One region of the Massilia sp. GCM10023247 genome, then DNA from elsewhere that is predicted to be linked to it. Evidence: predicted binding sites of a transcription regulator. Region 1 holds the regulator's gene; each other region holds the start of a gene.
What was found. Region 1 encodes sigma-54, which starts transcription at its own class of promoters, with help from an activator protein. Its sites were predicted from a motif close to TGGCANGNAANCTGCTTT; they were not measured.
Positions count from the first base shown of each region.

Region 2: the regulator sigma-54 is predicted to act here: its motif matches at 6,063-6,080, upstream of ACFPAH_RS16680 (PEP-CTERM sorting domain-containing protein).
Region 3: the regulator sigma-54 is predicted to act here: its motif matches at 1,403-1,420, upstream of ACFPAH_RS09625 (PEP-CTERM sorting domain-containing protein).

Region 1 covers NZ_JBHSIB010000002.1:21,152-28,777, reverse strand. Annotated here, with positions in the region: gene ACFPAH_RS00135 (hypothetical protein) at 1-994, shown strand, start outside; gene ACFPAH_RS00130 (enoyl-CoA hydratase/isomerase family protein) at 1,056-2,138, opposite strand; gene hpf (ribosome hibernation-promoting factor, HPF/YfiA family) at 2,253-2,606, opposite strand; gene ACFPAH_RS00120 (RNA polymerase factor sigma-54) at 2,670-4,142, opposite strand; gene lptB (LPS export ABC transporter ATP-binding protein) at 4,158-4,919, opposite strand; gene lptA (lipopolysaccharide transport periplasmic protein LptA) at 4,919-5,506, opposite strand; gene lptC (LPS export ABC transporter periplasmic protein LptC) at 5,522-6,124, opposite strand; gene ACFPAH_RS00100 (KdsC family phosphatase) at 6,161-6,706, opposite strand; gene ACFPAH_RS00095 (KpsF/GutQ family sugar-phosphate isomerase) at 6,706-7,626, opposite strand, start outside.
Region 2 covers NZ_JBHSIB010000021.1:104,590-112,215, reverse strand. Annotated here, with positions in the region: gene ACFPAH_RS16705 (EAL and HDOD domain-containing protein) at 1-545, shown strand, start outside; gene ACFPAH_RS16700 (putative bifunctional diguanylate cyclase/phosphodiesterase) at 538-2,613, shown strand; tRNA gene ACFPAH_RS16695 (tRNA-Ser) at 2,678-2,767, shown strand; gene ACFPAH_RS16690 (acyltransferase) at 2,778-3,902, shown strand; gene ACFPAH_RS16685 (restriction endonuclease) at 4,059-4,913, opposite strand; gene ACFPAH_RS16680 (PEP-CTERM sorting domain-containing protein) at 5,196-5,909, opposite strand; cyclic di-GMP riboswitch class I at 6,365-6,451, shown strand; gene ACFPAH_RS16675 (S8 family serine peptidase) at 6,561-7,626, shown strand, end outside.
Region 3 covers NZ_JBHSIB010000010.1:81,738-89,363, reverse strand. Annotated here, with positions in the region: gene ACFPAH_RS09635 (tetratricopeptide repeat protein) at 1-315, opposite strand, end outside; tRNA gene ACFPAH_RS09630 (tRNA-Asn) at 532-607, opposite strand; gene ACFPAH_RS09625 (PEP-CTERM sorting domain-containing protein) at 735-1,334, opposite strand; tRNA gene ACFPAH_RS09620 (tRNA-Asn) at 1,569-1,644, opposite strand; gene ACFPAH_RS09615 (aromatic amino acid transaminase) at 1,706-2,917, opposite strand; gene uvrB (excinuclease ABC subunit UvrB) at 3,023-5,128, shown strand; gene ACFPAH_RS09605 (hypothetical protein) at 5,706-5,999, shown strand; gene ACFPAH_RS09600 (RES family NAD+ phosphorylase) at 6,033-6,494, opposite strand; gene ACFPAH_RS09595 (trypsin-like serine protease) at 6,628-7,626, opposite strand, start outside.

The DNA of each region.
Region 1 (7,626 bases):
TAATAACGGAGAAATTGCACTCTGGCGTGCAAGAAAGGACAAGACGCTGGCCCCTGTTTCGGACCGCTTGCTCCATGAAATATTTTCCCGACTCGAAAAGGTTTATGAAATCGACGCGAACCTGAACATTGTCGGCTCTGAAAAAGGGGCTCGCCTTCGCCATAACAGCAAGTCTTTGACTTTGCACGTTCCATCATTAAGAAAATTTCGGATAGACGAGTTGGGCCGGACTGACTCACTGTTAAAGTACCTGACAAAAAACGGACTCTACAGTATATGCTTCGCCGATCCAAAATTTATGTATTTCATGGGCAACTGTTTTGAGGATACATCTGGAGTCTCCGAAATTGATAGTATTTTGGAAATCTTGCACCCATATCCCGTACTTAGTGCTGTTACTTCAGAAAAAGGAATGGTTACAGCTCAATCCACCTCCTTCTCGAATGATTGCGTTTTCAGTGCTGTAGAGACAATTCACGCTAACGATGATTATATTTTTTGCGATGACCTAGGAACAGAATGGGCGGACCATATAACCTTGAATAGCTCAGAGGGCACTATTACCTTTATTCATTCAAAATACGGTGACGAATCAGTATCCGCATCCAAAATGCATGAAGTAGTTGGTCAAGGCGTTAAAAATCTCGGTCATATGTTTTTCACTAAGGCGCAATTATTAAAGAAATTACACGACAAGTTCGCTTACACCTATAATTTGGACGGTGTCCAAACCAACATTAGCAGAGTTCGACAAGGCGACCCAAAAAATATTGATTTGTATCTTACGGACCTTCAACGAGACTTTCGACTGCGGCGAAAGTGCGTATTGGCCTGCTCGTTCTTGTCGAAAAACGCCATCGCAAATGAATTCACAAAAATTAAAGCTGGGCAGCAAGTAACTGGCGCAGTTGTGCAATTACTTTGGATTATTTCTTCTTTTGCCCATGCGGCGCGCGACGCGAATGTTGTTCCAGCAATATACTGTCGCGACTGATAATATAGATTTGCCGAAGGGTTATCAGTCGTGGCTGTTGACGTTACAGGTGCTTAGTTATTTATAAGTGCCGCAGCGGGTGCGCGTACGCCGGCCACACAGGCTCGAAAAAGCGCGCCACCATCTCGGGCGTCACCTCACCCAGCGTCGGCGGATTCCACTGCGGCGCATTGTCCTTGTCGATGACCAGCGCGCGGATGCCTTCGAGCACTTCGCCGTGCTCGAAATTGCGGCGCACCAGCGAGCGTTCCAGGCGCAGGCAGTCGGCCACCCCGAGCGAGGCGCCGCGCAGCAGCAGCTCGTGGGTCACGCACATCAGCAGCGGCGAACGCTGGCGCATCGCGGCCAGCGCCTTTTGCGCGAACGGGCTGGCGTCGGTCTCGAGCGAGGCCATGATCGCCGCCACCGAACCGGCGCCGAAATGGGTGTCGATCGCAGCGCGTGCCGCTTCCAGGCTGGCGGGGCCGGCATCGTCCGCATGGCCGGCGCCGAAGGCGCGGATCCTTTCCGCCAGCTGCGCGCCCGGCGTCGACGCGATCAGCGCGTTCAGCTCGCCCAGCCGCGCGCTTGGCACGAACAGGTCGGCCAGCCCGACATACAAGGCGTCGGCCGCGCCGATGGTCAAGCCCGTCAGGCCGAGATAGTTGCCGAGTTGCCCAGGCGCGTGCGACAGGAAATGGCTGCCGCCGACATCCGGGAACAGGCCGATGTTCACTTCCGGCATCGCCATTTTCGTGCGCTCGGTGACGATGCGCAGGCCGGTCTCGGGACCGCCCTGGGCAATGCCCATGCCGCCCCCCATGACGACCCCATCCATGATCGAGATATACGGTTTCGGGTAGAAGTGAATCAGGTGGTTGAGCGCGTATTCTTCGGTGAAGAAGTCTTCCAGCAGGGCGCTACCGCCGGTCGGAGGCAAGTTGCCGACCTCGTGGAAGAAACGAATGTCGCCGCCCGCGCACAGGGCTTTTTGGCTGCTGCTGGTGATCACGACGGCGGCAACGGCGGCATCGTCGCGCCAGGCCAGCAAGGTCTCGGCCAGGCGCCGCACCATGGCGAGCGACAGCGAGTTGAGGGTCTGCGGCCGGTCGAGGGTAATCACGCCGGTGCCGTTGGCAACGCGGGTCAGGACATGGTCTGTCATGGTTCTAGGGCTTGTGTGAAAGACATGCATTTTACCGAAGCCGGCGAGTACTGAGTCCCAAATGTGAAAAGGGCGCCTTCCGGCGCCCTCGTTCAGACGGTGCTTCGTTGCCGATTAGACAGCAACAGCCTCTCCGCCTTCAGGGCGGCGCTTGAGCGCCTCGTGACTATGGTTCTGCAGGATGGTCTTGTACTTCATCACCTGGCGATCCAGCCTGTCGATCAGGAGGTCGATCGCCGCATACAGGTCTTGCGCCACACTCTCTACGTGCACCGTCTTGCCGGACAGGCGCATGGTGATCTCGGCTTTCTGCCTTTTTTCTTTCTCGGTCAGGTTGTCGATGGCGAGGATCACATGGGAGTCGATCACTTGATCGAAATGGCGGGTGATGCGTTCCAGCTTGTTCTGTACGTATTCACGGATGGCGGGGGTTACGTCGAGGTGGTGACCGCTGATGGTGAGATTCATACACACTCCTTTGAAAAAGGAACGGCGTCCGTGACGCGCATGGCGCGCGCCTGGCTGCCGTCATTACAAGGATTTGCGGAGACTGACGGGAGGGATCTTGAGTGCCTCGCGGTATTTTGCAACCGTGCGGCGCGCGATGACCATGCCTTGTTCACCGAGCATTTCCGCGATCTTGCTATCGGATAATGGGTTCTTGGGGTCCTCTGCTCCTGTCAGTTGCGCAATGAGCGCCCGAATCGCCGTCGAAGAGGCTTCGCCCCCCGCTTCGGTGGCGACGTGGCTTCCGAAGAAATACTTCAGCTCAAACATGCCGTGGGGGGTCAGCATGAATTTTTGAGTTGTTACACGAGAAATGGTGCTCTCGTGTAGGCCTAGTGTATCAGCTATCTCACGAAGCACAAGGGGACGCATGGCAACCGCGCCATGGCTGAAAAAGTTGCGCTGGCGCTCGACAATTGCCTGGGACACACGCAGGATCGTGTCGAAACGCTGGCGCATATTTTTGATGAGCCATTTCGCTTCCTGCAACTGCGCGCTCATCTGGCCTTCGCCCTTGCCCTGCTTGAGCAATGCCGCGTACAGGTTATTCACGCGCAGGCGCGGCATGACTTCGCTGTTGAGCATCACGCTCCAGCCGGCCCCGTTCTTGCGGACAATAACGTCCGGTACCACGTAGTCGGAGGTGCTCGACGCAAAGGCCGCGCCCGGGTGCGGATTGCACTGGCGGATGACGGCCTGGGCTTCGCGCAGGTCTTCGTCGTCGCAGTCGAGCGCCTTTTTCAGCTTGTTGAATTCGCGCTGGGCGAACCAGGTCAGATACCCCTCGACGATTTTCAGGGCCATGCGCCGCGTCACCAGCGGCACGCCCGGCATTTGGCGGATCTGCAGGGCCAGGCACTCGCTGGCGCTGCGCGCGCCGACGCCGACCGGGTCCAGGCTTTGCACCAGCGCCAGCGCGCAACGCAGTTCCTCGATCTCGACTTCCAGCTCGGCCGGCAGGCGCGCGTGGATCTCGTCGAGCTGCTCTTCCAGGTAGCCGTTGTCGTCGATGGCGTCGATTACGAGTTCGGCCAGCGCGCGGTCGCGCGCGCTCGCGCCCGTGACCCGGACCTGTTCCGACAGGTGCTCGCGCAGCGTCACGCCGATCGCGCCCAGCTGCGGCCGGCCGTCGTCGTCGCCGTCGCCGCTGGCCGCGCGCGGTGCCTCGCCCCAATCGGCGTCGGCCTCGCCGCGCTCGACATCGCCGCCGCCGTCGAGGCCCTCGCCGGCCTCGGCGGGCGCTGCGGCTTCCTCGCCGCCCGGCGCCGGCGCCTCGGCCTGCTGGACCGGCGCATCGTTGATGGCGCCGTCGGCGAGCAGGCGCACCGAGTTGTCGAGCGGGTCGTCGATCCGCTCGAGCAGCGGGTTATCGGACAGGATCTGCTCGATCTCCTGGTGCAGTTCGAGCGTGGACAACTGCAGCAGGCGGATCGACTGCTGGAGCTGCGGCGTGAGCGCCAGGTGCTGCGAAGTCCGGAGTTGCAGGGATTGTTTCATCGGGCGCTATCGTGACTACATGCGGAAGTGTTCGCCGAGGTAGACGCGTCGTACCGACTCGTCGGCGATGATGTCGTCAGGGCGGCCCGAAGCCAGCACGGCGCCCTGGTTGATGATATAGGCGCGGTCGCAGATGCCGAGCGTCTCGCGCACGTTGTGGTCGGTGATCAGGACCCCGATGCCGCGCTCCTTCAGGAAGCGCACGATGCGCTGGATCTCGATCACGGCGATCGGGTCGACCCCGGCGAACGGTTCGTCGAGCAGCACGAAGCGCGGGTTGGTCGCCAGCGCGCGCGCGATCTCGACGCGGCGCCGCTCGCCGCCCGACAGCGACAGCGCCGGGTTCTCGCGCAGCTTCTCGATCTGCAGTTCGGCCAGCAGCGAGTCGAGGCGCTCGTTGAGCGCCGCCTTGCCCAGGGCCTTGCCGTTTTCGTCGTGCTGCAGTTCGAGCACGGCGCGGATATTGTCTTCCACCGTCAGCTTGCGGAACACCGAGGCTTCCTGCGGCAGGTAGGACAGGCCGAGCACCGCGCGCCGGTGGATCGGCAGGCTCGAAATGTCGGTGCCGTTGATTTCGATGGTGCCGGCGTCCGACGGCACCAGGCCGACGATCATGTAGAACGAGGTGGTCTTGCCGGCGCCGTTCGGGCCGAGCAGGCCGACGACTTCGCCGCACCCGACTTCGAGCGAGACGTCGCGCACGACCAGGCGCTTGCCGTAACTTTTCTGCAGCCCCCGCACGACCAGGGTGCTGCGCTTGTCGTGATCATCCTTCATTATTTTTTCCCTGCTGCCGGTGCCGGCGCGGCGCCCGCCTTGGGCGCGGGAGCCGGCGCGGTGTTGCGCGGAGCGATGATCAGGGTGCCGCGTCCGCCGCCGGCCTTGGTCTGGCCGCTCGGGTCGTTGCGCACGGCCGCCACTTCGCGCCGGTTGTCGTAGGAGATGTAGGGACCGCGGAGCTCATTCGTCACGCGCCCGTTCTCGAGTTCCTTCACGATCGCCTTCGAGAACAGCTTCACCACTTCTTCGCGCTCTTCGTATTCGATGCGCTCGGCCTGGCCCTCGATCCACAGGTCCGGCCCGCCGTCGCGCTTCTGGCGGAAGGTGGCCACGCGGCCCGGCGCCGAGGTCAGGGTGACGCTCATGTAGCCTTCCGGCGTTTCCTTGAGCAGCGCACGGTCGGACTTGAGCAGCAGCGTGCCGCGCGTGACGATGACGTTGCCGGTCAGGATGCGGGTCTGCGTGACTTCGTCGATATCGAACGAATCGAATTCGACGACGGCCTGCTTGAGCGAGTCCGCCTTCTCGGCCGAGGCCGACAGCGACAGCAGCGAAAGGAAGGCGGCGGCAAGCAATTTTTTCATGTGGTTTCGTTCCTGTTATTGGGTGGTCGCACCGTTCGGGCGCGGCGGGTAGACGATCTTGCCGCGCCCGCCGAGGTGCAGCTTCTGGGCCGGGTTCTCGGCCACCAGCCCGATGCCTTCGGCCGTCGCCGCGCCGAGCGTCATGCGTACCGGGCGCTCGGTCTTGATGATTTCGTCGTCGGCCAGCACGGTCAGCGCGTCGGTCTGGGCGTGCAGCGCTTCGCTGGTCGGGGTCGCCGGGCGCAGGATGTCGACCTTGCCGATCAGTTCGACGCGGTTCTCGCCATGAAACACCTCGCCGCGCTCGGCGTCGAGCGTCATGCGCGGGCGGCCCGGCGCCATGCTCTCGACCACGGGCCGGGTCACCACCGACATGTCGGGCCCCGGATGGTGCACCAGGCGCTCGCCGGACATGACGTAGCGCGGCGAGCCGGTTTCGGTCATGCGCACGAAACTGAAGTTCTCGACGATGTAGTCGGGCTCGTTGAGCGCATTGGCGCCGCTGGCCGCGTCTTCCGACTGGATCGCCTGCAGCAGCCAGAAACTGCCGAACGCGAAGAACACCGCCGTGAGCATCAGCCCCAGCGTGCGCCAGCGGTGCGCGGTGCGTTTGTTCACGTAGGTGGCCATAGGGTGTCCGGGTCCGTGTCCGTGTTACGCAAAATACGGGGCAAGCGCCTGTTCGTAGCTGCCCTGGGCGCGCATCACGAGATCGCAGACTTCGCGCACGGCGCCGCGTCCGCCGCCCGCCTTGGTGACGTAATGGGCGCGGTGCTGCACCTCGGGGTGGCCGGTGGGCACGGTGACGGCGAAGCCGACCTTGGTCAGCAGCGGCAGGTCGATCACGTCGTCGCCGATGTAGCCGCACTGCTCGGCCGCGAGACCGGTCTGCGCCAGCAGCTCGGCAAACGCGACGCGCTTGTCGTGGAAGCCCTGCCAGACGTGGGTGATGCCCAGGTCCCTGGCGCGGGCATTCACGATCGGCGAATTGCGCGCGCTGATGATGGCCGTGGCCACGCCCGTCTTTTGCAGCAGCTGGATGCCGAGGCCGTCGAGCACGTTGAAGGTTTTGGTGACTTCGCCGTCCGGACCATAGGTCAGGCTGCCGTCGGTCAGGATGCCGTCGACGTCGAAGATCATGACCTTGACGCGCGCGGCGCGTTCCATGTGGGCCAGAGGTGTGATCGATGCGGTCATCATCAGATCACCTTGGCGCGGGTCAGGTCGTGGATGTGCAGCGCGCCGACCAGCACGCCGCTCGAGTCCACCACCAGCATCTGGTTGATGCGGAATTCTTCCATGATCGCCACCGCGTCGACCGCCAGCTGGTCGGGGTGGACCGTGCGCGCGCCGGCGTGCATGACGTCGCGAATGGTCAGCTTGGAGAAGTCCTGCTCGCGTTCGATCAGGCGGCGCAGGTCGCCGTCGGTGAACACGCCCAGCGGCTTGTAGTCCGGGTCGACGATGGCGGTCATGCCCATGCCCTTCTGGCTCACCTCGAGCAGGGCGCGGGCCAGCGGCAGGTCGGGGGCGACGGCGGGGATCGCGTCTCCGCTGCGCATCACGTCGCGCACGTGGGTCAGCAGGCGCCGGCCCAGCGCGCCGCCCGGATGCGAGCGCGCGAAGTCTTCCTCGCGAAAGCCGCGCGCGTCGAGCAGCGCGACGGCCAGCGCGTCGCCCAGGGCGAGGGTGACCGTGGTGCTGGCGGTCGGCGCCAGGTTCATCGGGCAGGCTTCCTTGGCCACCGAGATGTCGAGGTGGACGTCGCTGAGGAGCGCCAGGCGCGATTGCGGCTTGCCGGTCATCGCGATCAGGGGCGCGCCCATGCGTTTGACCACCGGCAGGATGTCCATCAGTTCCGACGATTCGCCGGAGTTCGAGATGGCGATGAACACGTCCTGCGCCGTCACCATCCCGAGGTCGCCGTGGGCGGCTTCGCCCGGGTGCACGAACATGGCCGGGGTGCCGGTCGAGGCGAGCGTGGCGGCGATCTTGCGGGCGATGTGCCCGGACTTGCCCATGCCGGAGACGACCACGCGGCCGGTGCAGGCATACAACACTGCGACGGCGCGTACCAGGCTGTCGTCGGCGTCGAGCCGCGCGTGCAGGGCAGAAATGGC
Region 2 (7,626 bases), on a different contig from region 1:
GCGAACTCGAGAGCCTGCTGCGCCAGGACCCGGTGCTGTCGTTTCACCTGCTGCGGCTGGTGAACTCCGCCGCCTTTGCCCTCAACACCCCGATTACCGGTGTCGTCCAGGCCATCGCCGTCCTCGGCCGGCGCCAGCTGCAGCGCTGGCTGCAGCTGCTGCTGTACGCGGGCGGCGCCGCCGACGGCCTGCCGAACCTGCTGTTGCCGCTGGCGGCGCTGCGCGCCGGCCAGCTGGAGATGCTGTGCAAGGCGCAAGGCGGCGAGCGCGATGCGCAGGACCTGGCCTTCATGTGCGGCGCCTTCTCGCTGCTCGACCGGCTGCTGGGCATGCCGATGGCCGAGATCGTCGCCGACCTGCGCCTCCCGGGCCACGTCGAGGCGGCGCTGCTCGAACGCAGCGGCACGCTGGGCAGCCTGCTGCGCATGGCCGAGCAGGGCGCGGACGCCGGCGGGCTGCGGGCGGCCGGCATCGACGGCGCGACCTGGTGGTCGAGCGTGCTGCACGCCCATCACTGGGCGATCCAGGTGGCGCGCAATGTCTGACGCGCTGGTGGCGACAAGCCAGGACCAGGACGGCGATTTCGTCGCCTGCAGCGCGGCCGTGAGCGCGGCCGTCATGCGCCTGCGCGGCGAGCTGCTGGCCGAGGAGCTGGGCCGCATCGCGCGGCTGCTGCTGGCCAGCCCCGAGGGCCGCTTCCTGGCGGCCGACCCGCTGGCGCCGGCCCCCGAACCCTGCCTGGCCCCGCCCGGCATGCTGGTGCACGAGATCCATCTCGACGGCAGCTACTACGGCTGCTACGAAGTCGGCGGACGGGCCGGCTACGACGCCCACGACCGGCGCCAGCTGGCCGGCCTGGCCGCGCTCACCGGCACCCTGCTGCAGGTGCATTCGCTGGCCCAGCGCGCGACGCATGCCTATGCCCAGGTCGAGGGACAGCTGGCGCACCAGTCGCAGATCCTCGACCAGATCCACGAATCCGTGCTGACGCTCGACCTGATGGGCTACATCACGAGCTGGAACGGCGGCGCCGAGCGCCTGTTCGGCTACACGGCGCTGGAAGCGGTGGGCCGCAACATCCTGTTCCTGTACGCCGACGATGACCAGGCGGACGACCTGAGCCTGCCCGACGCCTTTGCCGACGAGGGCGGGCGCATGATGGAAGTGCGGCGCCGCAAGAAGTCGGGCGAAGTCTTCTGGGCCAGCCTGTCGCTGACCCCGCTGCGCGACCTCGAGGAGCGCCCGGTCGGGCTGATCGCCTACCTGACCGACATCACCGAGCGCAAGCTGGCCGAAGAGCGCCTGCACCACCTGGCCTATTACAACGAGCTGACCGGGCTGCCCAACCGCACCCTGTTCGCGCGCCTGGTCGACCAGGCGCTGATGGTCGCGCAGCGCAACGACGCCGCCGGCTGCGTGCTCTTCCTCGACCTGAACCGTTTTAAACTGATCAACGACACCCTCGGGCGCCGCGTCGGCGACGAGCTGCTGCGCCAGGTCGCGGCCCGCCTGCGCGGCACGCTGCGCGAGGAAGACGTGGTGGCCCACCTGTCCGGCGACGAATTCGCCGTCGGCCTGTTCGACATCCGCCAGCACTTCGAGGCCACCACCGTGGCCCAGAAGCTGCAGGCCGCGCTCGACGCGCCTTTCCTGGTCGACGGCCACGACCTGCGCATCGGCGCCAGCGTCGGCATCAGCGTCTACCCGCAGGACGGCATGGATGCCGACACCCTGCTGCGCATGGCCGACATCGCGATGGCGCGCGCCAAGGAAGGGCATGCGAACCCGGACCACAGCGTCGCCTTCTACAGTTTCGACATGAACCGCGGCATGCACGAGCGCATGCGGCTCGAGTCGGGCTTGCGCCAGGCAATCGGCAACGGCGAGCTGCTGCTGTACTACCAGCCGAAGTTCGAAATCGGCACCGACCGCATCGTCGGCGCCGAGGCCCTGGTGCGCTGGTCCCATCCCGAGCGCGGCCTGGTGCCGCCGATCGACTTCATCCCGCTGGCCGAAACGACGGGCCTGATCGTGCAGGTGGGCGAATGGGTGCTGGAACGGGCCTGCGCCCAGGCGGCCGAGTGGCAGCGCGCCGGCCTGCCGCCGCTGCGCCTGGCCGTGAACGTCTCGGCGCGCGAGTTCACGTCCGCGCTGCCGGAGCGCGTCGCCACGACCCTGGCGCGCTACCGGCTCGAGCCCTGCTGGCTCGAGCTCGAAATCACCGAGAGCACGCTGATGCACGACATCGACCGCGTGATCGGCATCATGGACCGCATCAACGCGCTGGGTGTCGCCCTGTCGCTGGACGACTTCGGCACCGGCTACTCGAGCCTGTCCTACCTGAAGCGCTTCCCGATCCACACCCTCAAGATCGACCGCTCCTTCACGACCGGCATCCCGGTCGACGCCAGCGACTGCGCCATCGCCAGCACCATCATCAGCATCGGCCGCCAGCTCGGACACCGCGTGATTGCCGAAGGAGTGGAGACGCTCGAGCAGCTGAGCTTCCTGCGCGCCTCGGGCTGTGACGAGGTGCAGGGCTACCTGTACGCCGCGCCGCTTCCGGCCGGGCGTTTCGAGCAGGGGCTGAGGGAAAATTGGCTGCTGGTCTAGCGCGTGCCCGCCCCGATCATCTGCCGCCGGCAGAGTGAATTATGTATAATGCCGGTTCTTCACAGGAAGCGTGGCCGAGTGGTTGAAGGCAGCAGTCTTGAAAACTGCCGACGGGGGAACCCGTTCGTGAGTTCGAATCTCACCGCTTCCGCCAAGAATTCCCGATGCGTGGCACTTGCGGCCCTCGTCCGCAGCCCGGCTTCCTGCCGGTGGGCGTGTCTCGGTTGCTTAAAAATAACAATACGGCCTTTATGCGTGAAATGACCGCCCTGAAAACGGACAGAGACGTCTCGCTCGATTGCATTCGCCTGGTTGCCATCTTCATGGTCATTTGTATCCACGTATCGGCCAAGGGTTTCCCCTTGTTGAACGAGCGCCACTGGTGGGCGGTGAACGCCTACGAAAGCCTGTCGCGCATGGCGGTGCCCTTGTTCTTCATGGTGACCGGCGCGCTACTCCTGCCGCGTGAATCGACGGTCTCCTCGATCCTGAAGCGATTGTGGCGCATTGGTGTTCCGCTCTTCGCCTGGTCCGTCCTCTACCTGGCCTGGTTCAAGTACACCGGCACGGATTTCGATGCATGGATTGCCCGCATCCTGAAAGCACCCGTCGTCGCCCACCTGTGGTACCTCTACACGCTGCTTGGCGCTTATCTCTTCCTTCCTGTAATGGCCGGGTTTTTCCAGGCCAATACGACGAAAACGCTGCTGTTCGTGATGGGGGCGTGGCTGGTCGGTGCGACGCTGGTGCCAACCGTGTTCTTTATCACCCAGCAAGAGTACGTCGGCATCAACTGGGGCTTCCTCTCGCTGTACGCCGGCTATATCGTGCTTGGCGCCGTGCTCTACGGCCGGGTACAGTTCAAGCGCTCGTGGACGGTGCCCGCCTTGCTCGTGTGGTTCGGGAGTACCGCCGCGATCGCCGTCCTGACCTGGGTGCGGTCGGTGCAGGTCGCGCAGGGGAACGAGACCTTCTATGCCTATACTTCGCCATTCGTGGCCCTGGCCGCGGCCGCGGCCTTCCTGCTGCTGAAGGAATACAGTGGCGCCCTCGTGACCAGGTCGCAGACCCTGGTGAAGGCCCTCAAACCCCTGAGCCGGGTGAATTTCGGCGTTTACCTGGTGCACGTCATGGTGCTGTTCGCACTCGACATCCGGGGCTTCGATTACAACTTCATCAATCCGTGGATCGGGATTCCGGTCGTCACGGTCGCGGCCTTCCTCATTTCCGCGGCCATCGTGGCGTTATTGCAGAAGATCCCGGTCGTGCGTGCGATCGTGCCCGCGTGACCAGGTACGGCTCCCCGGCGCCCGCCGGCCGGCCAGCACGTGCACGGGGTCTGGTCTGACATTCGGACACGGTCCCTATGGCCACAATATTTTGCCGGAGTAGTCGGCCCTGCATTGGCACCAAGCTTGTGTCAGGCTGCCGCCTTACTCCCTCATTCACTCTGCAGAAACCGTGCCCCTGCAAGATGGATACGTCGAGCAGCCCCAGAATTGTTTTCCTGCGTTCGCACCCCGCTGAGCCGTCCGCAACAGCATGGAGTTGGCGCAGAGTGGGCAGTTGGGATGCGCTCTCCCGGCCCCGGCCGTTGCAGGGGTAGCCACCGGCCTCGCAGCAGGGACACGCGGCGTTTCCCGCATCATCTTTTCGAGCTCGCTACCGCCAAGCAGGATGAGGTTGCGACCCTTCGCGAAAGCCTTGGCCTCCTCGGTGAACGTTCCACACGTCACGACAAATCCGCCTGCGGCGCCACCGGCGGCCATGACACCGTAGAGTTCCCGAATGACCGTCACCCCGACCTTCATGGCGCGCCACTGCTTGCATTGGACGACGAATTTTTCACCGTTCTTGCTGAGCACGAGATCGATACCGCCGTCGGCGCCGCCGCCACCGTTCTCCTTGACGGCAAAGCCGCGGCGGCGAAACGCTTCGCCCACCAGTTGTTCGAACTCCTGCCAGCTGATCTCTTGGAGGGGCCTCGAGCCGGCACCAGTGACGACCTTATCGACGAGTTGCGCGCGCTTCCGGCGCCGTACAAATGAAATTCCGGCCCCTGCCAAGCAAAGAAGCGGGACAAGATATTGGCCAATCTCTGCGAGGATCTGCGTCATCATGCCCACCATCACCTGGCTCATTTGTTCCGGGCTGCTGGCTGCTGTCACCAGCCGGGTGGACGCCATCGAACTTAACACGAGGTAGAAAAGGATCGCCAGCGCGACACCAGCCCACCACGGCATTGCGGCAACGATGTCGACGACATCTTCGGCAGCGCTCGTTTTCTTAATCCTCGCCATTCACTTCTCTTCGAACAGTTAACTAAATGTGCGGCGACCGAGGTAGATGCATCGATAAACATGCCTTGATCGGTAGCTCCGCCCGCAATAGAGTAGCGCTTATATTTCCTTATGACAACAAGGTTTTGATATTGAGGCGGGAGCGCGACTTTTACGAATCCCAGCAATAAAAAACGCCCGGCACATCGTGCCGGGCGACTCCCTCGAATGGAAGCGTGAACGAAACCGGCGCCCTCCAGCAGCGTGCGAACTGCCATGCTGTGGCCAACGCCATCCGATGACTCAGCCCTGCCGCCGTGCGCGGCGGCGCGCACCCCAGAAGCCGGCAAGGCCCAGGCCCAGCAGGGCGACGCTGCCCGGTTCGGGGATCTCGTTGCCGGGGCCTTGGCCGTCGTCGTCCAATGCCCTGACGAAGAAGGTGTCCGGGCCGCCGGTGGCGCCCGACAGCGAAGCGGCGAGGCCGATGCGGCTGGTGGGGCTGAGGAAGGCCTGGGCCTCGGCGGCCTGGGTGGCGTCGAGGGCGAACGTGAAGCCGGAGCGGCCGATGCCCGTCTCGGTCGTGGCGAAGGTGATCGGATTCGGCAGGCTGGCGGTGTACAGGGCAGTGCCGCCGGTGTCCGAATAGATCGAGAGGACCAGCGACTCCAGCGTGACGCCGTTCGTCGCAGTATTGCCGGGTTCGGCAGCGTTGAAGACGAACAGCAGGTCGCCGGCGTTGGTGACGTTGAGTTCGCCGAACGAATAGGTGCTGTTGTGCACGCCGCCTGGCTGGACAGTGCCGGTGGTCGTGTCGCTGCCGCCGGAGCGCATCACCGCGCCGGAGGTGAGTCCGGTCTGGTTGTTGTTCTGGAGGGTGAGTACCGTATTCACGTTACCGAATCCTGTGCCGGTATCGGTAATCGTGCCTACCTGGATGAGCGAGGCCTGGCTGGACCCTGCCGCACCCAGCAATGCTGCGGTCGCAATGAAACGCTTGAGTGTCTTTGGAGCATTCATGGTATGGCCTTTTCAATCAACATTTGATCAGGTTTGTTATCGCAACTATTTGGTCAAAAGAAAATTTCCTTGTAACCATTAGCAGCTCGAATTCCGGACTTTGCACTATTCCCCCATTGAAATAGCAATACATTGCCGAGAATCACCATGATTTATGCAAGATGCATGCCGCAAAAAAGAAGGCCATGTAAATCAAGGGCTTGTAAATACAGATGGGATTTGGAAAACGATGATGTGTAAATTCTTTCGACGTTGATGTAACACAAATATTTGGGCGCAAGAAACGAATCCATTAATCAACATTTTTCCCGCAACAAATAAAAGCCGGCAGCGCAGTTGTTTAAAGCGCCATAGCGCTGCTCTTTTCGACAACTGTGCTTTTGCATTAAGACGAAAAACCCACGCTGCATGACAGTGAAGTTGCGTTCGGGAATTAGACCGTCTAACATCGATTCACTCTGAAAAGGCATACCGCGCGAAAGCGCGGGACGCAAAGTCACGGTCTACCGGGCGCACCGCCCCATGACGGCAGGACTGCCAGATGCATGTGTTTCGATCGCCGGACCGTCCGCCGACCTTGCTTGTCGCCGGCGCGGCCGGGTGCGCTCGCACGCGGGCAGTCCTGTTGATAATTAATCAACAGGATTAGCAATGAACAGCAACAAACCTAGCTTTACCATCCTCGCCTGCGCCATCGCCGCCTTGGGCGCCAGCCTTGCCTGCAGCGCGTCGGCAGCACAGCCCGGCGATTTCGTGCGCGGACGGGTACTGGTCGAGGTGCGCGACGGGGTAACGCCCCAGGCCCTCGACACCATCGTCAACATACCCGGCCACAAGCGCCGCAAGCTGGGCCAGAGCGGCCTGCACATCGTCGACCTTCCCGGAAATGCTTCGGAACAAGCCGTGCTGGCGCGCCTGCGCCACAATCCGCATGTCAAATTTGCCGAACTCGACAGGCTGGTGGAGAGCACGCTGGCCGTCAACGATCCGTACATCGGCAGCGCATGGCATGTCAACAAGATCGGCGCGCCGCTGGCCTGGGACACGACGCTGGGCGCCGGCGTGACGATCGCCATCCTCGATTCCGGTATCGATTCTGCCCATCCCGACCTGGTGCCGAACCTGGTTCCAGGGTTCAACTTCTACGATTCGAATACCAACCTCGCCGACGTATGCGGCCACGGGACCTCGGTCGCGGGCGCGGCTGCGGCGGTCAGCAACAACGGCGTCGGCGTGGTCGGCATCGCGGGCGGGGCGCGCATCATGCCGCTGCGCGTGGCCTATCGCGATGCCGCCAGCGGCACCTGCTATGGCTCGTACAGCACGATCGCGCGCGGCCTGATCCATGCGGCCGACAACGGCGCGCGGGTGGCCAACGTCAGCTATGGCGGCGTCACCACCAGCAGCTCGGTCACCAGCGCCGCCAACTACCTGAAGTCGAAGGGTGGTCTGGTATTCGTTTCGTCCGGAAATACGGGCACCGACCAGGGCTATGCGCCCAACAGTGCAATGATCGTCGTCGGCGCCACCACCAGCAGCGACAGCCGCGCGAGCTGGTCCAGTTACGGCAGTTTCGTGTCGCTGGCGGCGCCCGGCAGCGGCATCTGGACCACCCGCCAGGGCGGCGGCTATGCAAGCGTCAACGGCACCTCGTATGCGAGCCCGGTAGCCGCCGGCGTGGCGGCCCTGATGATGGCGGCCGCCCCGGCCTTGTCGG
Region 3 (7,626 bases), on a different contig from region 1:
TTGCTCATATAAGCCTTTCGCCGCAATGTTCGCTTTCTCGGCATCGACACCGGCGCATTCGCCACGCCTATACATCAAGGCCAGATTGAACATCGCCGCCTTGCTTCCCAATTCGACTTCGCGCTCGTACAAGCTGCGGATCATGGCGAAGTCCGGATCCCCGAATTCGCCGCGCTGGCATCGCCGCGCGAATGTAAACATCGCCCCGCCATCGTTTGCGGCGAGAAGCCCGTCGATATGTTGCCTCAGCTTATCCCGGATGTCCGGATCACTCACATCGAAGGAGGGTAACGCGTCAGGGGATGCCTTGGTCATGTATTCGTTCTCGTTTTTTTCGCCCACGCGGAAAGCCAGGGTAACAAAGTCGGACAATCATGCCGATTATCAAGTATTACACGGCTAGGCGCCAGCAGGAAAACCGAGGGCCAGCGAAGTCGGTCGCTATCGGCGAGCGGGGTGACACGCATTGGTGCTCCCGGCCGGAAAAACGCAAAAAAAAAGCCACGTCAACCGACGTGGCTTTCACAATTCTGGCTCCCCGACCTGGACTCGAACCAGGGACCTGCGGATTAACAGTCCGTCGCTCTACCGACTGAGCTATCAGGGAATTGAGGTTGGCATTATAACCGCTCGACAGTATTGCGCAAGGCCCCGCACGCAAGTTCGCGCCGGGCGCGTCCACAGAACGAAAAAAGGCCGCATCGTCGATGCGGCCACGTGCGTCTTTCCGGGAATCAGGCTTTGCGGGCGCGGCGCGCGGCGGCGACGCCGGCCAGGCCCAGGCCGAGCAGCGCGAGCGATGCCGGTTCCGGCACGTCGTTCTGCTGCTGGGTCAGCAAGAGCGAACCGAACATGCGCGCGTCGGAATCGCTGTTGCTTCCACCGAAGTGAAAGCGCAGCAGGTCACCCGCCTGCACGTTGGTAAAGGTGTATGCCCCCGTATAAGTAAAACCGCCCGACGGCGTGCTGCAGCAATTGGCCGGGCCGGCATTGACCAGCCAGTCGGTGCCGCTGGGCGAGTCGGCGGCGAGCCGGGCCGTCACGTTGAAATAGGCGTGGAAACCGCTGTAGTTCCACAGGACGCTGTACTCGCCCGCCTTGTCGGCAACCGCGCTCGCGGTCCAGGTCTGGGGCGAATACACCTCCCAGCCGGACAGGTTGTAGTTCAGCTTGACGGTGTCGTCGCTGTGTTCGGTCGAGACAGTGCCCGGCCCTGCCAGCGTCCAGTTCAGGACGCCGGCGCTGGCGCCTGGCGCGGCCGCCAGGGCTGCACTGGCGAGCAAGGCGGCAACGGCGATGCGAAGGCCTGTGCGGGAAGCGGTGTGCTTGATCATGGTAATCCTTTCAGGAGGCTTTCTGGTTTATGTTCCCGGCGCCTGGCACCGGGCGAAACATTTACAGATAAGCAATTACCATGCCAAAAAGCAAATATGCTTTTTGATCAACAACTTGTTGCGAAGGGATAGCGGTCGCCAGCTTAGGGCTGTAAATATTGTCGACAACCACGACAACATCCGCGCGCGCAATGCAAAAAGGGCCGCATTTGCACGCGGCCCTTTTCTCAATTCTGGCTCCCCGACCTGGACTCGAACCAGGGACCTGCGGATTAACAGTCCGTCGCTCTACCGACTGAGCTATCAGGGAATAGTGTTGCTCTTCGTACTCGCTTGCCTCAAGATGACTTCAAGCGCGAAGAGCCAAGATTTTAGAGGACTTTGGCAATCGCGTCAACGACGAGATCGATGTTTTTCGAGTTCAGCGCGGCGACGCAGATACGGCCGGTGTCGACGGCATAGATCGATTCGTCGCGCAGCTTGCCCACTTGCTCCTTGGTCAAGCCCGAATACGAGAACATGCCGACCTGCTCGCGCACGAAACCGAAGTCGCGGCCAGGCGCCTTGTCGGCCAGCTTCTGCACCAGCGCTTCGCGCATTTCCTTGATGCGCACGCGCATGCCGGCCAGCTCCTCTTCCCACAGCTGGCGCAGCTCGGGCGTGGACAGCACGGTGGCAACGACCTTGCCGCCATGCAGCGGCGGGTTCGAGTAATTGGTGCGCACCACGCGTTTCAGTTGCGACAGCAGGCGCGCCGCTTCCTCGCTGCTCGATGCGACGACCGACAGCGCGCCGACGCGCTCGCCATACAGCGAGAACGATTTCGAGAACGAGTTCGACACCAGCAGCGGACCGCCGGCCTCGACGAAGCGGGCGACCACGGCGCCGTCCTCGGCGATGCCGCTGCCGAAGCCCTGGTAGGCCATGTCGAGGAAGGGAATCAGGCCGCCGGCCTTGACCGCTTCGATCACCTGGCCCCACTGCTGCTGGGTCAGGTCGGCGCCGGTCGGGTTATGGCAGCAGGCATGCAGCACGACGATAGCCCCCGCATCCATCTTGCGCAGCGACGCCATCAGCCCGTCGAAATCCACGCCGTGGGTGGCGGGATCGTAATAGGTGTAATGGTTGACGACGAAGCCGGCGCTTTCGAACAGGGCGCGGTGGTTTTCCCAGCTCGGATCGCTGATGAAGACCTGCGAATCGGGCGAGAAGCGCTTGAGGAAATCGGCGCCGATCTTCAGCGCGCCGGTGCCGCCGATGGCCTGCACGGTGACTGCGCGCTTCTCTTGAATTACGGCGCTGCCGGCCCCAAATACGAGCTCTTGCACGGCTTTGTCGTACGCTGCCAGGCCCTCGATGGGCAGATAGGTGCGTGGCGACAACTGCTCCATCAACTTCGCTTCCGCCTTTTGAACGCACTGCAGCAAAGGCACTTTGCCGTTGTCGTCGTAATAGACGCCCACCCCCAGGTTGATCTTGGCCGGGTTGGTATCGGCGTTGAATGCTTCGGTAATGCCCAGAATCGGGTCGCGTGGGGCCATGTCGATGGCGCCGAAGAGGCTGGCGGAGGCGGTGGAAGTCATCGTGATAAACTGATTTTGTCGGTGGGTTCGCAGCGGTTGTATGGACAAGCGACACGTTGCTGCAGTGCCGCAAACGAACTCCTATTCTAGCAAAGGTCTCGAAACATGGCTGATGTATCCATCGCAACCGGTCCGGAACCGACTGTGATCACTTTCCCGAACTCGCCTTTCAAGCTGCACCAGCCCTTCCCTCCGGCCGGCGACCAGCCGACCGCGATCGACGGCCTGGTCGAAGGTATCGAAGACGGGCTGATGTACCAGACCCTGCTCGGCGTGACCGGTTCCGGCAAGACCTACACGATGGCGAACGTGATCGCCCGCGCCGGCCGTCCGGCGATCGTGTTCGCCCCGAACAAGACGCTCGCTGCCCAGCTGTATGCGGAGTTCCGCGAATTTTTCCCGCAGAACGCGGTCGAGTATTTCGTCTCCTATTACGACTACTACCAGCCGGAAGCCTATGTGCCGCAACGCGACCTGTTCATCGAAAAGGACTCGTCGATCAACGAGCACATCGAGCAGATGCGCTTGTCCTGCACCAAGTCGCTGATGGAGCGGCGCGACGTCATCATCGTCGCCACCGTCTCGGCGATCTACGGTATCGGTAACCCGAACGAATACCACAAGATGATCCTGACGCTGCGCCACAAGGACAAGGTGGCCCAGCGCGACATCATCGCGCGCCTGATCCAGATGCAATACTCGCGCAACGAGATGGACTTCAGCCGCGGCACCTTCCGCGTGCGCGGCGACACGATCGACATCTTCCCGGCCGAGCACGCCGAACTGGCGATCCGGGTCGAGATGTTCGACGACGAGATCGAGTCGCTGCAATTGTTCGACCCGCTGACGGGCCGCGTGCGCCAGAAGATTCCGCGTTTTACGGTGTACCCGGGCTCGCACTACGTGACCCCGCGTTCTACCGTCCTGCGCGCGATCGAGTCGATCAAGGCCGAGCTGAAAGACAGGCTCGAGGAATTCCGCCAGCAAAACAAATTGATCGAAGAGCAGCGCCTGGAACAGCGCACCCGCTTCGACCTGGAAATGATGGCCGAGATCGGCTTCACGAAGGGCATCGAGAACTACTCGCGCCACCTGTCGGGCGCGATGCCGGGCGAACCGCCGCCGACCCTGGTCGACTACCTGCCGAAGGACGCGCTGATGTTCATGGACGAGTCGCACGTGCTGGTCGGCCAATTGTCCGCCATGTACAACGGCGACCGCTCGCGCAAGACGAATCTCGTCGACTACGGCTTCCGCCTGCCTTCGGCGCTGGACAACCGCCCGCTGAAATTCGAGGAATTCGAAGGCAAGATGCGCCAGACGATTTTTGTGTCGGCCACGCCCGCGGAATACGAAAAAGCGCATGCCGACAACGTGGTCGAGCAGGTGGTGCGCCCGACCGGCCTGGTCGACCCGGTGATCATCGTGCGCCCTGCCCTGTCGCAGGTCGACGACGTGATGAGCGAGATCAACGACCGCATCGCGAAGAACGAGCGCGTCCTGATCACCACCCTGACCAAGCGCATGGCCGAGCAGCTGACGGAATATCTATCCGACCACGGCATCAAGGTGCGTTACCTGCACAGCGACATCGAAACCGTCGAGCGGGTCGAGATCCTGCGCGACCTGCGCCTGGGCACCTTCGACGTCCTGATCGGCATTAACCTGCTGCGCGAGGGCCTGGACTTGCCGGAAGTGTCGCTGGTGGCCGTGCTCGATGCCGACAAGGAAGGCTTCCTGCGTTCCGAGCGCTCGCTGATCCAGACCATCGGCCGCGCCGCGCGCAACCTGAACGGCGTTGCCATCCTGTACGCCGACCACGTGACCGATTCGATGCGCCGCGCGATCGACGAAACCGAACGCCGCCGCGCCAAGCAGATCGCCTTCAACGAGGCCAACGGCATCACCCCGGTCGGCGTGCAAAAGAAGATCAAGGAACTGATCGACGGCGTCTACAGCAATGCGGCGCAGAAGGCGATGCTCGAGGGCGCCCAGAACCTGGAAGACGCGGCCGCCACGGCCAAGATCGAGGCGATGAGCGAGAAGCAGATCGGCAAGGAGATCAAGCGCCTCGAAAAACTCATGGTCGACCACGCCAAGAACCTCGAGTTCGAAAAGGCGGCGCAGGTGCGCGACCAGCTGCACATCCTCAAGCAGCAGGCCTTCGGGGCGCCGGGGGCGGACAACGTGGTGTCGATGTTGGGGAAATAGCCAGGCTGCTTTGTCCGATCCATGGGATGATCGGCTCATCAAAATACCTTGATTAATCCCAATTTTCAGCATCCTTGGATGCGAACGCTTCGCCTCTTGGTATTCATCAAGATCTCGGGACTGCGACTCCTTTCGAAAAGAAATTTCGAGCTGCGCAAATGAGCTCAGCAGACGAGTATTTGCGGATAGTTAAGACTTTAAAATTTTCTTCTGACTAACATGGTTGCACATAGGAAACAAGTGTTTAACTAACGCTCAGGAGAACATTATGCAAGTTTTGACTATGGATGAGATTTCTATGGTTTCCGGAGCCGACAGGGGGGACGCCAGTGCGGCAGGGGCTGTCGCCGGCGGGATGGGCGGGTAGAGCGCCGGTTCGGCTATTGCACGTGCCGCGGGAATGGGAGCATTACGCGGTGTCGTTCTTGGTATCGCTGGGATGGTCGGAGGTGCAATTATTTTTGGTGGAATCGCTTACGTGACGTATAGACTGGCCGTGTAACGTGTGCTTGAGATAAGCTCGGCGCCTACCCGTAGAGGTAGGCGTTTACTCTTCTAACATGTTGGTGGAGGACTCATGATAAGCAATCATGAAAATAAACGCCAAGCTTTGGATTGGATCATCCTCGGCCTGACAATCTCAGCAAGTACGGTTCTGATACCGATTGTGTTTCCAAACAAAATAAGTCTATCTCCTCTTCTACTTTTTGGTATTATATTTTCGACAAATGTATCGACCTATTTTTTACCGGAAGATATACCAAAACGAAAAATCGGCATTTTCACGAAAGCATTTTTCGCTCGTTTGCTCATATCGTTCATTTCCGCAGGACTTCTTATCTGGATATCTGCTTTCGCCAGCGGTCTTTAACAGGCCATCGCGAATTTCCCAAGCTGTGCGGCTTTAGCGCTTGAACATCCGCGGATCGAACCTGAAGGTCCGCGCAATACTTAATTCGACCTGGTCGTACGCATGGTGGGCCGGATTGATGACGAGGTTGACGCCCTCGCTCACGATCACCGACGGCACCCGCATGTACAGGTATTCGCGTTTCTTGAGGAAGGCGGTGCCGAAGGCGGTGGCGCTGCCGCCATCGTCGAGATCGTCCCAGCCCACCGGCAAGTCGGCGTGGTCCAGGTCGAGGCCGAGCGTAGGATCGTCGGGCAGGTCGATGGCGACCAGTACCAGGCGCTCTTCGTCGACCTCTTCGGTATGCACGAACTTTTCCAGTACGGCCAGCTCCACCGTCATGGCGGCGTACAGGGCCGGCTGGCCCTCGCTGTGCCAGTGGCCGCCGCTGGCGCGGGCGCCTGCGCAGCTGCGGTCGAGCGCCGCTTTTTCGATTGCAATTCTCCAGGCTCGCATGTGGCTCCACGTCGTGAATGTCGATGGCACCAGCATACATGGCGCCCCGTCACGGCCGCGCACGGCTCGCATCTGCCCGCCATCAACGAAAAAAACGGCCCGCAGGCCGTTTTTTTTGTTACGTGCGGAAGGATTACTTCTGCTGCTTGCGGCGGCGCGCGCCACCGATCATCAGTGCGCCCAGGCCCAGCAGTGCGATGCTGGTCGGTTCCGGAACCAGCGACACGCGGCCGTCGGTGGCGGTGTGCAGGAAGTCGCCGTAACCGCTCATCAGCATGCCGCCGAAGTAGGTGCCGAACGAGCCTTCGGCATAGCCCAGGCTGGTGAAGCGGCCGCTGAAGGTGTTGTTGGCAACGATCATCAGCTCACCGTACATGTTGACGAAGGATGGGCCGCCCGAATCGCCGCCGCCGATGCCCGACTCGCGGTCGTTCGGCAGGATGTCGGTGCAGACGCCGAAATAGGTGCAGAAGGTATCGCGGCCGGCGCCGTCGAAGTCGGCGTAATAGACTTCCTTCTTGCCTGCAGCGAAACCTTGCTCGTCGTCGAGGTCGAACAGGTCGATGACGTTCTCGCCGGTGCGCTTGGTGAAGAAGCTTGGGCTGATGTAGTAGCCGCGGGTACCGTCGCCCGAGGTGCCGTAGCCGGCCATCGTGATGTGGGTGCCTTCGCTCAGCGGATTGACGGCAACCTTGTAGATCTTGGCGCTGGCCGGGGCGTCTGCTGCCAGGGTCAGCACGGCGACGTCGTCATTGACGCAACCACGGGTGCCGTCCGGGCAGTTGTTGAAGCCCTGGTAGCCTGCATGCACGTCCACCTTGGTAGCAGCGATCAGATCGTACTTCGCGCCGTTGTTGTTGAAGATCACGCGCACGTCGGTGCCGGGCTTCTTCAGGTCGACGTAGGTGCCGTTGCCGGCGGTGTCGACGCAGTGGCCGGCGGTCATCACCGAGCGCTTCGCGATCATGGCGCCGGAGCAGATGAAGGACTGGCCGTCGTAACGGATGTTGATGCTGACCACGCCCGAGTACTTGGAACTCGCGACGTTCGGGTCGACGTGCGCGCCCGGCGTGTCGGGCAGAGCGCCCGAGGTAATCGTTGGCGTAACGATCGAGCCCTCCATGCGGGCGAC